One region of the Phyllobacterium ifriqiyense genome, then DNA from elsewhere that is predicted to be linked to it. Evidence: predicted binding sites of a transcription regulator. Region 1 holds the regulator's gene; each other region holds the start of a gene.

Region 1 (5,019 bases):
CCACGATGTGGGTTGGATTCGCAATCTGACAGTGGCCAAGCTGATGCGTACAGATGTGCGCACGGCTTCCGACAAGATGAGGATCAGCGAATTCCGTCAGGAGTTTCCGCTCGGCTCAACGCAGCGTGTCATCATTGTCAGCGATGAGAATAAATATGTCGGCATCATAATCGTTGCGGAAGCGCATTCAGGCATCACGGAGACAACCGATGAAGCGCAACCTATTGGCCCATTGATCAAATATCAGGGTGAGTATCTACAACCGCAAATGAATGCGCGACAGGCCGTACGCCTGTTCGACAATGCCGAAGCCGAAGCTTTGGCCGTCGTTAATGACATTGTGGAACTGAAGGTCGTCGGGCTTTTGAGCGAAAGCCACACGCTGCGGCGATACAGTGAAGAGCTCGACCGGCAACGCCGACACGTGTCCGGCGAAATCTGATCGCTCATCATATTCGCAAATTTTAACCCCATTTTAACCACGGTTTGTTGCAATGCGTAACATTGTGTTACTGTAATTGGAATCAAACCGGGGCAATCTCTTGCAATCAGGCACCAAGTCAGTTGGGAAATCATCTCCCGTCAACGGAAACTCCGCATTGGCATCAATGTGCAGCTTCTGGGGACTGCTTAGGGCGTACTGGACCTCCGAGCGCTGGGTTGAAGCCTGGACGCTGACAATCGCCATTGCGCTTTTGACCGCCGCAGCCAGCAAGGCCAGCGTCTGGATGGCGATGGCGTCGGGCGAGTTGATCAACTCGCTGGTCGATATACACGACCCTTTTGTCGTTAATCCGCTCAATGTGATCCTCGCAAATGCCGGTATTCTCGTTGCAATTGTTGCAGTCAAGGAAATTGGCTTCATCGGTGTCCGTCATCTCCTTTCGACAACCTTGCATCGTAAATGGCGCGGCTGGCTCAATGGCCGCTTCGGTGAGGCGCTGCTTGATGAACAGCACACACATTATCATTTGCAGCAGGGAAGTTCGGCGGAGCAGACTCCCGACAATATCGACCAGCGCATTCAGGAATCCATCAAGGGAATGACCGGCGGCGCCATTGGCCTGGCCATGGGCGTGCTGGGCGTCACAATGTCCATTCTTTTCGTGGGCCAGAAACTCATTGAACTTTCAACGCCAATACCCGGCCTTGATTTTCTTGGAGATTATGGCAGTGCCACGCTGGCCTTTACGGCCATTGCGCTCTACGTGCCGGTCAGCACATGGATTGCTATGCGTATTGGCCGCGCTCTTGAAAAACTCACCCTCGCCATGCAGCAATCCGAAGGCAGTTACAGAAGTGAGCTGACCACATTGTTGCGCCGCAGCTTTCAGGTTGCCGCTGCCAATGGCGAGACTGTTCAAAAGTCGTTAAATGACAAGCTCTACAGAAGCGTCGACAATAATTGGGGGCGTTTCAATGTGTTCGATGCCTGCTATATGTCGTTCACCTCGATCTACAATTTCTTTTCCGCCCGTATTGTCGCCTATATACCCGGTCTTCTGCCCTATATGGGTAATACCATCAGCTTCAAGAACTATATTACCGGTTCCGAGCTTGTTGGTTCGATGATCAATGAATGCTCCTGGTTTATCCATGTCATGCCCGCAATTGCCAATTTGAAGGCAAATGCACGGCGCGTTACCGAATTGGCCCAAGCGGTCGAGCGTGTCAGCCAGCCCTCGGAATATTATCGGTCCACAGGTGTCAGCGAGTTCAAATTTGCCACACAGCATGAAGCCTTTGGCGTCTCGGTGCGGGGACTTGAATTGATGCATCGCGACAGCGAGGCCAAAGCTTTTCTCACACTTGGAAATATGCGGTTGCGCAAGGGCCAATGGGCTTACATCAAGGGTGATTCCGGTAGTGGAAAAACCTGTTTGCTCAAAGCAATGAACGGGCTTTGGGGCTATGGCCGTGGTGAAATCTTTTACCCGAAAGATGCGGCAACAATGTATGCGGCGCAGGAGGTCAAACTTCCCGGCGTGTCGCTGAAACAGCTCGTATGCCTCCCAATGGATGAAAGCCGTTTTGGCGATTCCTCCGTTGCGGCCGCCCTGCACCGCGCCGGCATGGGCGACTTTATTGAAAACCTTGGTGAAGAATGCCGCGATGGCACGTCTTGGGACCAGCTCCTGTCGGGTGGCCAGAAGCAGAAACTGGTGCTTGCGCGCATATTGCTGCACAAGCCTGCGGTTTTGTTTCTTGATGAAGCAACCGGCGCGCTGGACCCGGACTCCAAGATCGCCTTCCATCAGGCCATCAAGGATCATTGTGCCGGAACCACCGTTATCAGCGTGATGCATGAGATCGAAGCGCCACGCTCGGTTTCCGGCGAAAACTTCTATACGCATATTTTGGAGATCAATGGCGGCACAGCTATCCAACGGCCACTTCTGGAGACATTGGTCGAGCCAGATCCGCTACCAACAACAAACTTCCCGCTGATTGCCGCCGAATAGCCCTTTTCGGAACACCGCGCTTTTTGTCCGGTAGAAGCAGTTCTGTTTAAATGAGACTACCGGTCATTTGCGCAAGCCATCTCTAGCGCAAATTGGCTCATATAACGCCGATTCTGTTCCCGGCCGAGACAGAAATTCGATAAAGAAAAACGCGCTTTAATCCTATCCGAAGGAATAGCCTGCACCGCGCACGGTCCGGATCGGATCAAGCGATCTGCCAATATTGATTGCCTTGCGCAAACGGCCAACATGCACGTCAACCGTGCGGTCATCGACGTAAATATCCGCGCCCCATACATTGTCCAGGAGCTGTCCGCGCGAGAACACCCGGCCTGGAGACTGCATCAGGAATTCCAGCAGGCGGAATTCTGTCGGTCCGAGCTTGAGTTCACGCTCTTTGCGGAAAACCCTGTGCTGTTCGCGGTCAAGTTTCAGATCTCCAAAGCTCAACACATGCGACAAGAGACTTGGATTGACCCGGCGTAGCATGGACTTGATGCGTGCCAGCAATTCCGGTGTCGAGAACGGCTTGACCATGTAATCATCCGCACCGGTTGAAAGACCGCGAACACGCTCGCTTTCTTCACCGCGCGCGGTCAACATGATGATCGGCAGGATTTCTGTCTCGCGCCGAGCACGCAGGCGGCGGCAAAGTTCAATACCGGAAAGGCCTGGAAGCATCCAATCGAGGATCAGCAGATCCGGCACCTTTTCGCGCAAGGCGATTTCGGCTTCGTCACCACGGCTGATGGTTTCGACAATATAGCCTTCTGCCTCCAGATTATAACGCAGGAGAACACTGAGGGCATCTTCGTCTTCAACGACTGTGATTCTGGGAGCTATAGGCATGGTCTGCTTCCGGCAATTATGGCGTTACTGGCTCGTCAAGAATAACGGTATGCGACTGATCTTCCTTCGGGCGTTCCGCCGGAAGCTGTGTTCCCGTTACAATGTAATAGACCGTCTCGGCGATATTGGTGGCATGGTCACCGATGCGCTCAATATTCTTGGCGCAGAACAAAAGATGCGTGCAAGCGGATATATTGCGCGGATCTTCCATCATATAGGTCAGGAGTTCGCGGAACAGCGACGTGTAAAGCGCATCAATCTCATCATCGCGTTCACGGACGATATTGACCTGTGCCACCGAGCGTGTCGCATAAGCGTCGAGAACATCCTTAAGTTGTGTCAATGCCAGTTCTGCGATGGTCTGCAGGCCGCGATAGACAGAGAGCGTCTGGCGCGTATCGTTGACAGCTACGACACGCTTGGCAATGTTCTTGCCAAGATCGCCGATACGCTCAAGATCGGATGAAATGCGGATCGTGCCGATTACTTCGCGCAAGTCGATCGCCATTGGCTGGCGCTTGCCGATGATGGTGATCGCCTTTTCGTCAATCTCGCGCTGACCGGCGTCGAGGATAAGGTCATCAGAGATCACGCGCTGGGCAAGCGCATTGTCCGAATTGACCATGGCCGACACAGCCTGTTCGACCATGCGCTCCGCATGTCCGCCCATCTCTGCAATCTTGTGCGTCAGAAACTTCAGTTCATCGTCATAAGAGCGGACGGTGTGTTGTGCTGTGTCAGTCATTGTCTAACCCTCTTCCCGTGAGATCAACCGAAACGTCCGGTAATGTAGTCCTGCGTGCGCTTTTCGGTAGGGCTGGTAAACATCATTTCAGTGTCACCGACTTCAACAATATTTCCAAGATGGAACATTGCCGTGCGTTGCGACACGCGTGCCGCCTGCTGCATTGAGTGTGTGACGATGACGATCGTGTAGTTCTGGCGCAATTCGTCGATCAGTTCTTCAACCTTTGCCGTCGCGATAGGATCAAGCGCCGAGCAAGGCTCGTCCATCAAAATCACTTCCGGGCTGACCGCAATGGCGCGCGCGATGCAAAGACGCTGCTGCTGTCCGCCGGAAAGACCGGTGCCAGATTCATGCAGACGGTCTTTCACTTCCGCAAACAGGCCTGCACGCTGCAGGCTTTTTTCCACGATTTCGTCGAGATGACTCTTGCTTTTGACAAGACCATGAATGCGCGGGCCATAGGCAACATTTTCGAAGATCGACTTCGGAAATGGATTTGGCTTCTGGAATACCATGCCGATACGGGCGCGCAACTGAACCACGTCGATCTTGGGATCATAGATATCGCGCTCATCAAGCGTGATATTGCCCGTGACCCTGCAGATCGAAATCGTATCATTCATGCGGTTCAGGCAACGCAGGAAAGTCGACTTGCCGCAACCCGATGGTCCGATAAGCGCGGTGACTTCCTTTTCCCTGATATCGAGACTGACTTCAAAGAGCGCTTGTTTGGCTCCGTAAAATACGGAGACGTTTTCGCCCTTCATCTTTATCGCAGGCTGGTTCGAGGAGTTATGCAATTTCTTTTCCACATCAACTTCGGATAACATGTTCATGTCCTTGTACCTCATTACCAGCGACGTTCAAAACGTCGGCGCAGCATGATCGCCGCAGCATTCATCACGAATAGGAACACCAGCAACACCAGAATGGCTGCGGCGGTCTTTGCCTGGAAGGCGA
Region 2 (5,019 bases), 1.6 Mb from region 1:
CATGACCATGGTTTGCGTAACCCACGAAATGGGCTTTGCGCGCCAGGTTGCAAATCGCGTTATCTTCATGGATCAGGGCCAGATCGTTGAACAGAACGCCCCTGCCGAGTTCTTTGATAATCCGCAGCACGAACGCACGAAGCTATTCCTCAGCCAGATTCTTCATTGAGATAGTTTTCTGCAATGTTACCAAACGGCGGCCTTATGGCCGCCTGTTTGATAATGCAATCCATTTTTCTTATATTTCGCCTGCAAGCCCTTTTGGGCGCTCATGACCCTCGCTTCGGCGAGGGTTTTTGCATTCAAATCTGGCCATCATATCCATAGAGCCAATCCAGCCCTTCGATAAACTTTTCGGCAGGGCGTTTGCGCATAATCATATTGCGCGCCATGGCGATTGGCCCTTTGGCATGATAGGCGAGCTGGTTCATCGCTCCGCGCCGCACCACTGCTTTGATACGTTTGCTGCGGGTCTTGTCAAACGCGTCTAAAGCCGATGGCCATGCTGCGATATTTTCCCCCAAGGCAGATGCCAGCGCCCATGCATCCTCGATAGCCATGGCCGCTCCCTGCGCTGCATATGGCGTCATCGCGTGGGCAGCATCCCCGATCAGCACCAGGCGATCCTTTATTCGGTAACGGCATTTACGCTGCTCAAACAATGGCCATGAAGTCCAAGGTCTTCCCGCCAGCATGATGTCGCGAATACCGGGATGCCAAAGATTGAATTCCCGGATAAAATTTTGGCTTGGCGTTTCCGGCACAGCCCCAGCGTCCCATCGCCGTCCGCCTTGGCGATCCGGGGCAACAGCAATGAAATTGAACATTTCACCGGAACGTATCGGGTAGGCGACCAGATGAGCGTTTGAACCAACCCAGGCAACAACATTGATGCCCTGAGGCAGCAGGGATGTGAAGCTCTTTGGCAACTGGTCAGCGGCGATGGTCGAACGCCAGGCAATCGTCGATGTATAGCGCGCGCGCTCCATGTCGGACATGGCAGTGCGCATATTCGACCAGACGCCGTCGGCACCTACGAGCAAAGCCCCGCGATGTTCCTCGATACGATCGTGATATTGAACGCGAACGATAATGCCATCTGCGTCAGGCTTGTACTGTGTCACCGCTGATTGCAGCTGGATGGCTATATTGGGCTGGCTTCGCGCCTGTTCCAGCAAGGCATTTTGCAGATCGGCCCGGTGGCAGACAATATAGGGTGAGCCCCATCTCGTGCGGGCCACATGACCAACATCAAGCGAAAGCAACATTTCGCCGCTCGAACCATCTGCAAGACAAATTGCCTGCGGTTCAACCGAGGATGGCGTTAATTGGTCGAGAACACAGAGCCGCTGCAATATCCGCGTGGCATTGGGGGAGAGCTGCACTCCGGCACCGGCTTCGGCCAGCGTCGCGCTTTTCTCAAATATCTGAACTGGAAAACCTTTGGCACTCAAGGCAAGCGCCAGCGTCAATCCGGCAATGCCAGCACCGGCGATAATAATCTGGTCAGGATTGGGATCGCGCCTGTTTCGTTCGGTCTTTAAATCGATGAGCGATGCGTTCAAGCGGCCCTGTCCACATAGGTGCAACCTGCTGGGACTGTCTCATCGGCATGCAGCGAAGCGTCATAGCGGTAAAGCGTGGAGCAATAGGGGCAAACTTTTTCATTGTCATCGCCCAGATCGAGAAACACATGCGGATGGTCGAAAGGCGGGTTGGCACCCACGCACATGAATTCCTTCACGCCGATGGCAATGGTCGCATGTCCTGCGCTGTTCTGGAAATGAGGGATGCTGTGGCCAGCCATTTTTCGCTCCTGAATCGTCTCGTCAAATACGCATGTTTGGCATTTGACTTCTCTTTCGCTTCGGTTTGTATCATCCTGATTACGATTTCAAGACGATTGCTATCAAACTGTCAAAAGACTTGTCTATGGTGCGCTCTTAAGTCCGCATTTTGCGGGAAATTTTTTTAGCTGGAGAATATTGATGAACGACCAATCGCCCACCATTCCGCAGCCTGTTGAGAATGTCTCTCTGCCGGATCTGCACACCAGCGTTGATCGCTTCGTCAACCGCGAATTCTCCTGGCTGCAATTTAATCGCCGCGTGCTTGAAGAAGCGCAAAATACCCACCAGCCCTTGCTTGAGCGCCTGCGCTTTCTGTCTATTTCGGCTGCCAATCTGGATGAGTTCTTCATGGTGCGCATTGCCGGTCTGGCCGGGCAGGTGCGCGAAAACGTCTCCAGTCGCAGTGATGATGGACGCACGCCGCAGGAACAGCTGGAATTCGTTCTCGAAGAAGTCGGCAAACTTCAAGCCGCCCAGCAGCTGCGTCTGAGTGCCTTGCGCGAGGAATTGATCAGGGAGAATATCGAAATTGTTCGGCCTGATCGTTTGACCAAAGCTGAGCAGGAATGGCTGGAGGATCATTTTCTCGAAACCATCTATCCTGTGCTAACACCCTTGGCCATTGATCCGGCGCATCCTTTTCCATTTATCCCAAATCTGGGCTTCACCATTGCCATGCTGCTGAACCGCAGCACGGATAACCGCCCAATGACGGCGCTCCTGCGCCTGCCGCAGGCGCTCAAGCGCTTTATCCAGATACCGGATGATAGCGGTCGCTACCGCTTCTTATCTCTTGAAGATGCGATCAGCCTTTTCACTGGGCGGCTTTTCCCTGGCTATGAGGTCAAGGGTGCCGGCACGTTCCGCATCATCCGTGACAGCGATATTGAAGTCGAGGAAGAGGCGGAAGATCTGGTTCGCCTGTTCGAAAGCGCCCTGAAGCGCCGTCGCCGCGGTCAGGTGATCCGCATCGAATTTGATGATGAAATGCCTGAATCCCTGCGCAGCTTTGTGGCTACGGAGCTGGGTGTGCCAGATAACCGCATCAGCGTGCTTGGCGGTCTGCTTGCGCTCAATATGATTTCGGAAATTGTCAGCATCGCGCGCCCGGACCTGAAGTTTGTTCCTTACAATCCGCGTTTTCCTGAACGTGTGCGGGAACATGGTGGCGACTGCTTCGCAGCGATTCGCGAGAAAGACATCATCGTCCATCACCCTTACGAATCCTTCGATGTCGTGGTGCAATTTCTGCGTCAGGCCGCTGCCGATCCGGATGTCGTTGCAATCAAGCAGACACTTTACCGTACTTCAAATGATAGCCCGATCGTGCGTGCGCTGATTGATGCCGCAGATGCCGGTAAGTCCGTTACTGCCTTGATCGAACTTAAGGCGCGTTTCGATGAAGAGGCCAATATTCGCTGGGCCCGCGATCTGGAGCGCGCTGGCGTACAGGTCGTGTTCGGCTTTATCGAGTTGAAAACCCATGCGAAAATGTCGCTGGTCGTGCGCCGCGAAGAAAACAAGTTGCGCAGCTATGTGCATCTGGGCACCGGCAATTATCACCCCATCACCGCAAAGATTTATACGGATCTGTCGTTCTTCACATGCGAGCCTTCAATTGGCCGCGACGTGGCGCAAATCTTCAACTACATCACAGGCTATACGCCGCCTTCCGGCGAAATGCAGCTTGCCGTTTCCCCGATCACGCTGCGTCCTCGCATTCTTCAGCATATTGCCGAGGAAATCGCCCATGCGAAAGCTGGCCGTCCTGCCGCAATCTGGATGAAAATGAATTCGCTGGTCGATGCGAAGATTATCGATGCGCTTTATGAAGCCAGCAGTGCCGGTGTGGAAATTGATCTCGTCGTGCGTGGCATTTGCTGCCTGCGTCCGCAGGTGTCGGGGCTTTCGGAGAATATTCGCGCAAAGTCCATCGTGGGCCGCTTCCTTGAACACAGCCGTATTTTCTGCTTTGGCAATGGCAAGCCGCTCCCATCGGAAAACGCTCTGGTCTATTTCGGTTCAGCCGATATGATGACCCGTAATCTTGACCGCCGTGTTGAAACTTTGGTGCCCATCACCAATCCAACTGTGCATCAACAGGTTCTTTCACAGATTATGCTGGCAAACCTTCTCGACAACCAGCAGAGTTATGAGCTACTTGCAGATGGAACCTCGCGGCGGATCGCTCCCGCCGATGGGGAGGATGCTTTTAATGCGCAGGAATATTTCATGACCAATCCTAGCCTTTCAGGCCGTGGCAAGTCGCTGAAATCTTCTGCGCCTCGATTGATTGCCCATCGCAAGCGGAAAGCGGCGAAAGAAAAATGAATTTAATTGCGACTTTCTCTGGTGACTGCCGATATACCGGTTTGGGAACCCAGACTTTATGATATCGGCAGCACAGGGACGTGTGCAGGGACGCCGACCGGCCGCTGTCATCGACATCGGCTCGAATTCCGTGCGTCTTGTGGTTTATGAAGGTGTTACGCGCTCGCCCACGGTTCTTTTCAATGAAAAGATATTGTGTGGTCTTGGCAAGGGACTGGTCAAAACCAAAAAGCTGAATGCCAAAGCCGTGCAGAGCGCCTTGCGCGCGCTCCGCCGGTTTCGCGCGCTTGCCGAGCAGGCTGGTGCCGTGTCGCTGGATGTGCTTGCCACTGCCGCCGCACGTGAGGCGGAAAATGGCTCGCAATTTATCCGCGAAGCGGAAGCCATCCTTGAAGAACCCATCAAGGTTCTGTCGGGCCGGGAAGAAGCCTATTATTCGGCGCTTGGCATCATTTCCGGTTTTCATGATCCTGACGGCATTGCGGGCGATCTTGGCGGCGGCAGTCTGGAACTTGTCGACGTCAAAGGCCGTAAGATCGGTGATGGCATAACCTTGCCCCTTGGTGGTCTGCGCCTGCAGGATATGTCTGAAGGCGATTTGACCGAAGCGCTGAGCATCGCTCAAAAAACCCTGGGCACAGCCAAGCTTCTTGCCAATGGCAAGGGCAGGGCCTTTTATGCGGTTGGAGGAACGTGGCGAAACCTTGCCAAGCTGCATATGAGTGCGGAACATTATCCGCTCCACGTCATGCATCATTATGAAATTCCGTTCGAAGAAGCCCAGCGCTTCCTCAAGCGCGTTGCTGTCGGTGATGTGGACAATATGCGCGGCATTGAG
Region 3 (5,019 bases), 250 kb from region 1:
GATCTCGGCACGGTTGTGCCTTCCATGGCTGGCCCCAAGCGTCCTGAAGGCCGTATCGCGCTGGAAGGAATTGCTTCCGGCTTCCGCGAATCATTGCAGAAGGAATACAAGAAGACTGAACAACTCGATGCGCGTTATCAGGTCGAGGGCGAGAATTATGATCTGGGCCATGGCGACGTTGCCATTGCCGCCATCACGTCCTGCACCAATACGTCAAATCCAAGTGTTCTGATTGCCGCTGGCCTCCTCGCCCGCAACGCAGTTGCCAAGGGTTTGAAATCCAAGCCTTGGGTCAAGACTTCGCTCGCCCCCGGCTCGCAGGTCGTTGCCGCTTATCTGGAAAGCGCAGGTCTGCAGGTTGAACTCGACAAGCTTGGCTTCAATCTTGTCGGCTTCGGTTGCACCACCTGCATCGGCAACTCCGGTCCATTGCCTGCGCCGATCTCCAAGACGATCAATGATAAGGGTTTGATTGCCGCTGCCGTTCTTTCCGGCAACCGCAATTTCGAAGGCCGTGTATCGCCAGACGTCCAGGCTAACTACCTTGCCTCACCGCCTCTAGTCGTTGCCTACGCTTTGGCCGGAACGGTTACCAAGGATCTGACAACCGAGCCGCTCGGCGAAGATCAGAATGGCAATCCTGTCTTCCTCAAGGATATCTGGCCTTCCAGCCATGAAATCCAGGAATTCATCACCAAGAACGTTACCCGCAAGCTCTTTTCGGCAAAATATGCGGATGTGTTCAAGGGCGATGAAAATTGGCAGAACGTTAAAGTGCCAGCCGGTCAGACCTATGCATGGGATGACAATTCCACCTATGTGCAGAACCCGCCTTACTTTGTCGGCATGGGTAAAACCCCGGGCATTGTCAACGACATCAAGGGTGCGCGCATTCTTGGCCTGTTCGGCGACAAGATCACGACCGACCATATTTCTCCGGCCGGTTCCATCAAGGCCGCCTCACCTGCTGGTCAATATCTGACCGATCATGGCGTGGCTCCGCTGGACTTCAACCAGTACGGCACGCGTCGTGGCAACCATGAAGTGATGATGCGCGGTACTTTTGCCAATATCCGCATCCGCAATCACATGCTGGGTGAGAATGGCCGCGAAGGTGGTTACACCATCCATTATCCAACCAAGGAAGAAATGCCGATCTATGATGCGGCAATGGAATATCGCCGCGAGAATGTGCCGCTGGTGATTTTCGCTGGCGTGGAATATGGCAATGGCTCATCACGTGACTGGGCGGCGAAGGGCACAAACCTACTCGGTGTTCGCGCGGTTATTTCTCAGTCTTTCGAGCGTATCCACCGTTCGAACCTTGTCGGCATGGGCATTGTTCCATTCGTTCTTGAAGAAGGTACAAGCTGGCAGTCACTGGGTCTGAAGGGTGATGAAATTGTCTCCATCGAGGGTCTTGCCACGATCCAGCCCCGCCAGAAAACATTTGCGACAGTGACATTCGCTGATGGTCAAGTGAAGCAGGTTCCTCTGATCTGCCGCATCGATACTATCGATGAACTGGAGTATCTGAAGAATGGCGGCATCCTGCAATATGTTCTGCGCGATCTGGCTGCCTGATTCGACATCATATAATTGATTTTGAAGGGCCGCCGGGCGATCGGCGGCCCTTCATCGTTGAATGGTACAGCATTCGTGATCGAATTCACCTCAAAGTGACTTCCCCTTGAATGAACGGACTCCTATCAATCTTCTGGCAACCAATCTGACAGATAAGATTTATAAATTTCACGAAGAAAGCCCCGCAATCTTGCTTACGCGCACCACTTCAAAACTCTTGGCGATCGGCCTGCCCGTTTTGGCAGCGATTGCTTATGTGGTTCCGGTCTGCGCAGAAGATGCGGGAACCAAGCCGGAAGGCGTCGTCGAGCTTTATACGTCGCAAGGTTGCGGTTCATGTCCCCCTGCCGATGCTATTCTCAAAGAACTGGCGGGGGAAGGAAAGGTTGTGGCGCTGGCTTTCCATGTCGACTACTGGGACTATCGGGGCTGGACCGACAATCTTGCTTTGCCCGAAAACACCGAACGCCAGAACGAATATCGCAAAGCCTTGAGTCTCAATGGCGTTTATACGCCGCAGGTCATCGTCAATGGACGCGAGCATATGAATGGGCAGGACGAAACGAAGATTCGCCGCCGCATTGCCGATATGCGCAATACACCCATGGGGCTGACAGTGTCGGTTTCCATTGAGAAAGCTGCAAAAAACCGGCTTCTTATTGATATAGGCTCGGGATCGGTTACGGCTAATCCTGTCCGTGTCGTCCTTGCATATTTCAATCGCGAGAGCATCGTCTCTATCCCCGGCGGCGAAAATACCGGACGTATGGTGAGTTATGCCAATAGCGTTCGTGCCATGGAAACCGTGGGCATGTGGGATGGCAATGCTCAAAAGATCGAGATCCCAATGAGTGAGCTTGCCAGCAAGAAGGCCTCAGGTTGCGCGGTGCTGTTGCAAGAGATGCTTGGCGACGGCAAGCCCGGGCCAATCATCGGTGCGTCAATCATGGCGTCCAAATAGCTGAAACAAAAACAGGCCGGATAAATCCGGCCTGAGCTATTGGGGCATGTTGCCAAATATACTGAGATTATTGATCTGATCTGAACAATCCGCTTGGGCGGGGGGCTTGGGTAATCGAACTGCCCTGATCAAACCATCTCTGGCAACACAGCTGGATGTTCGGTTTGAATTTCGGCGGCAATGCGTAAGGAAGATGGCGAGAATGTGTCGCATCATCACCATTGGCTTCACCCCGTATTGGTTCGTGAGGTGCGGAAACGAAGGCACTGTTTTCACAAAATTTGCGCAGCAAGAAAATTGCAAGCTTGTAAAATTGTCCAGATGGGGTCACCTTATTGTCATCCAGGTGTCACACGACAAATTCAAAGGCGGTTGATTGATGGAAAGCAATGCAGGTGGCGACGATTCGCAGCGCCAGGCGAAACTCATCCCCCTCGTTCGAAATAATGATTTGCCGATTACCTTCGACCGGCGCGAACTCAATCAAATTTTGCGTGTTTATGGGTTTATGGTGTCCGCTGGCGAATGGCGGGATTATGCCATTGACCATCTTTCCGACAGAGCAATCTTTTCGGTTTTCCGGCGCACCAGCGAAGTCCCGATGTTCCGCATTGAAAAGAACCCGAAACTGTCACGCAAACAGGGTGCCTATAGCGTTATCGCCGCAAGCGGCCTTATTCTTAAACGCGGGCACGAACTCGACAGGGTCTTGCGCATTTTTGACAAGACGCTGAGCATCGTACGCAGCTAGAACAGGCCGCTCAATAGCGCATGCCAAATCTGCCAAGCGCGATCTTTGAAACATTGCCCACGCATGGCTTTATCTTTCTGAAGCGCATCAGCCCGATATTATCTGGAAAGCTTGCTGATTTTTAGAAATGGCCAGCCGGGCGGTGTTAAGCTCAGCAATAAAGCGCCACCATAACAGAATGCTTGTACTGCCAAAGCCAAGGCACAACCCGAACCAGATGCCATAGCTGCCCCATCCGAGCCCGTATGCGCACAACACCATCGCGGGAATGCCGATAAGCCAGTAGCCCACAAGTGTATTGAACAGGGCCACCTTCGTTTTTCCAAGCCCACGTAACAAGCCGACACAGATATTCTGTGAGCCTTTGAAGAATTGATGCGCAATGGCGAACCATAATAATGTGGCTGCCGCCCCGAACAGGGATGGATCGGCCCGGCCACCGAGAAATGGAAGCAAAACTATTTCAGGCAGGAACACATAGACAAGGCCGATAATTGCCATTGCACTGAAGCTGATCGCGAACGTTCGTCGTGCAATAGCGCTGACCTGATCTGCTTGCCCCTTGCTGACCGTCCTGCTCACAAGAATTGATGAACCTTGCGAGAGGCCAATATTAAGCTGGTAAACAATATAGGCAAGTTGATTGACGATATTGGAAGCCGCCAATGCTAATGGCCCGAAGGTTCCCATGAAGACCGTTGCTATCGAAGTGATCGCTGCTTCCGAACCATATGTCAGCGTAATCGGCAGGCCCATCCGGGTAATGATCGCCAATGTTGCCGGGCGTGCCCGCCATCCATCGAGCGCAAGCAGAGGCCTGAGCGCATCATCACGCCGGACGGTTCTGAGATAGACCAGAAATGTCCATGCCTGAACCAGGGTGGTGGCAAGGCCAATTCCAGCCAATCCAAGCGGAGGTATCCCGAGCCAACCATAGATGAAGATCAGGTTCAGGCCAGCATTGACGGCTATGGATATTATCGTAACGGTCAATAAGGAACCGGCGCGGCGCATGCCGACCGCGAACTGCCGCAACACGTTTAGCCACAGCATTGGCAGCAAGCCCGGGGCCAAGGTCAGCATGATCGGCTTGGCCAAAGTTGCCACCGCAGTCGCTTGGCCAAGGAAAGTCAGGATTTGGCTGAAAATCACCAATATGACGCCGGCAATCGTCGCCGCAATTGTTGCAATCAACATTGAGGCACACAGCAGGTCGCGTATTTCGTCAGTCGCGACGTCGTCAATTGCAGATGTTCCGGTACGTTTCTCGCTGCGTCCGACCGAAGCAGCAATGAGATTGCCCACCCCCGTCACCATACCAACGCACATGGTACGCAGCTGGTTATAAAGCAGCAGCGAAAGGCCCCCGGCTGCAACGGCCTGAACACTGATGAAACCCATCATCAGCAGATCGGTGCTTGTCAGGGCAACCTGGGCAAACTGGATACCTGCAATGGGCGCAGCCAAATCCAGAATTTCTTTATACTGTCTGAAATTTATCGGCATCGCTTTAGGCCCACAACGTCGTCGGAGGCACTGATGCCAACCTTATCGATTCAATATAGGCGTCAAAAAGCTGGTCAAGGCGACGATGCGCCGGTTTGTCCAGAAGCTGCCGCTCGTTAAGCCAATCATCATTGAAAACGCTGTCGAGATATTTTTCTCCGGCGTCACAAACCAGGACGACCATAATGCTCTTTGGCTCCACGAGCGCCAAACGTTT

The links. Region 1 encodes PhoB, which activates phosphate uptake and scavenging genes when phosphate is short. Its sites were predicted from a motif close to TGTCATNNANCTGTCAT; they were not measured.
Region 2: the regulator PhoB is predicted to act here: its motif matches at 1,886-1,902, upstream of QFZ34_RS18860 (RNA degradosome polyphosphate kinase).
Region 3: the regulator PhoB is predicted to act here: its motif matches at 2,882-2,898, upstream of QFZ34_RS12465 (DUF2794 domain-containing protein).

What each region holds. Positions count from the first base shown of each region.
Region 1 covers NZ_JAUSZT010000003.1:744,000-749,018, forward strand. Annotated here, with positions in the region: gene QFZ34_RS11165 (chloride channel protein) at 1-442, shown strand, start outside; gene QFZ34_RS11170 (ABC transporter ATP-binding protein/permease) at 609-2,462, shown strand; gene phoB (phosphate regulon transcriptional regulator PhoB) at 2,625-3,311, opposite strand; gene phoU (phosphate signaling complex protein PhoU) at 3,328-4,056, opposite strand; gene pstB (phosphate ABC transporter ATP-binding protein PstB) at 4,080-4,895, opposite strand; gene pstA (phosphate ABC transporter permease PstA) at 4,910-5,019, opposite strand, start outside.
Region 2 covers NZ_JAUSZT010000003.1:2,304,644-2,309,662, forward strand. Annotated here, with positions in the region: gene QFZ34_RS18845 (amino acid ABC transporter ATP-binding protein) at 1-169, shown strand, start outside; gene QFZ34_RS18850 (FAD-dependent monooxygenase) at 303-1,565, opposite strand; gene QFZ34_RS18855 (zinc-finger domain-containing protein) at 1,562-1,807, opposite strand; gene QFZ34_RS18860 (RNA degradosome polyphosphate kinase) at 1,989-4,181, shown strand; gene ppx (exopolyphosphatase) at 4,240-5,019, shown strand, end outside.
Region 3 covers NZ_JAUSZT010000003.1:997,560-1,002,578, forward strand. Annotated here, with positions in the region: gene acnA (aconitate hydratase AcnA) at 1-1,584, shown strand, start outside; gene QFZ34_RS12460 (DUF1223 domain-containing protein) at 1,691-2,545, shown strand; gene QFZ34_RS12465 (DUF2794 domain-containing protein) at 2,925-3,296, shown strand; gene QFZ34_RS12470 (MATE family efflux transporter) at 3,384-4,802, opposite strand; gene QFZ34_RS12475 (PLP-dependent cysteine synthase family protein) at 4,807-5,019, opposite strand, start outside.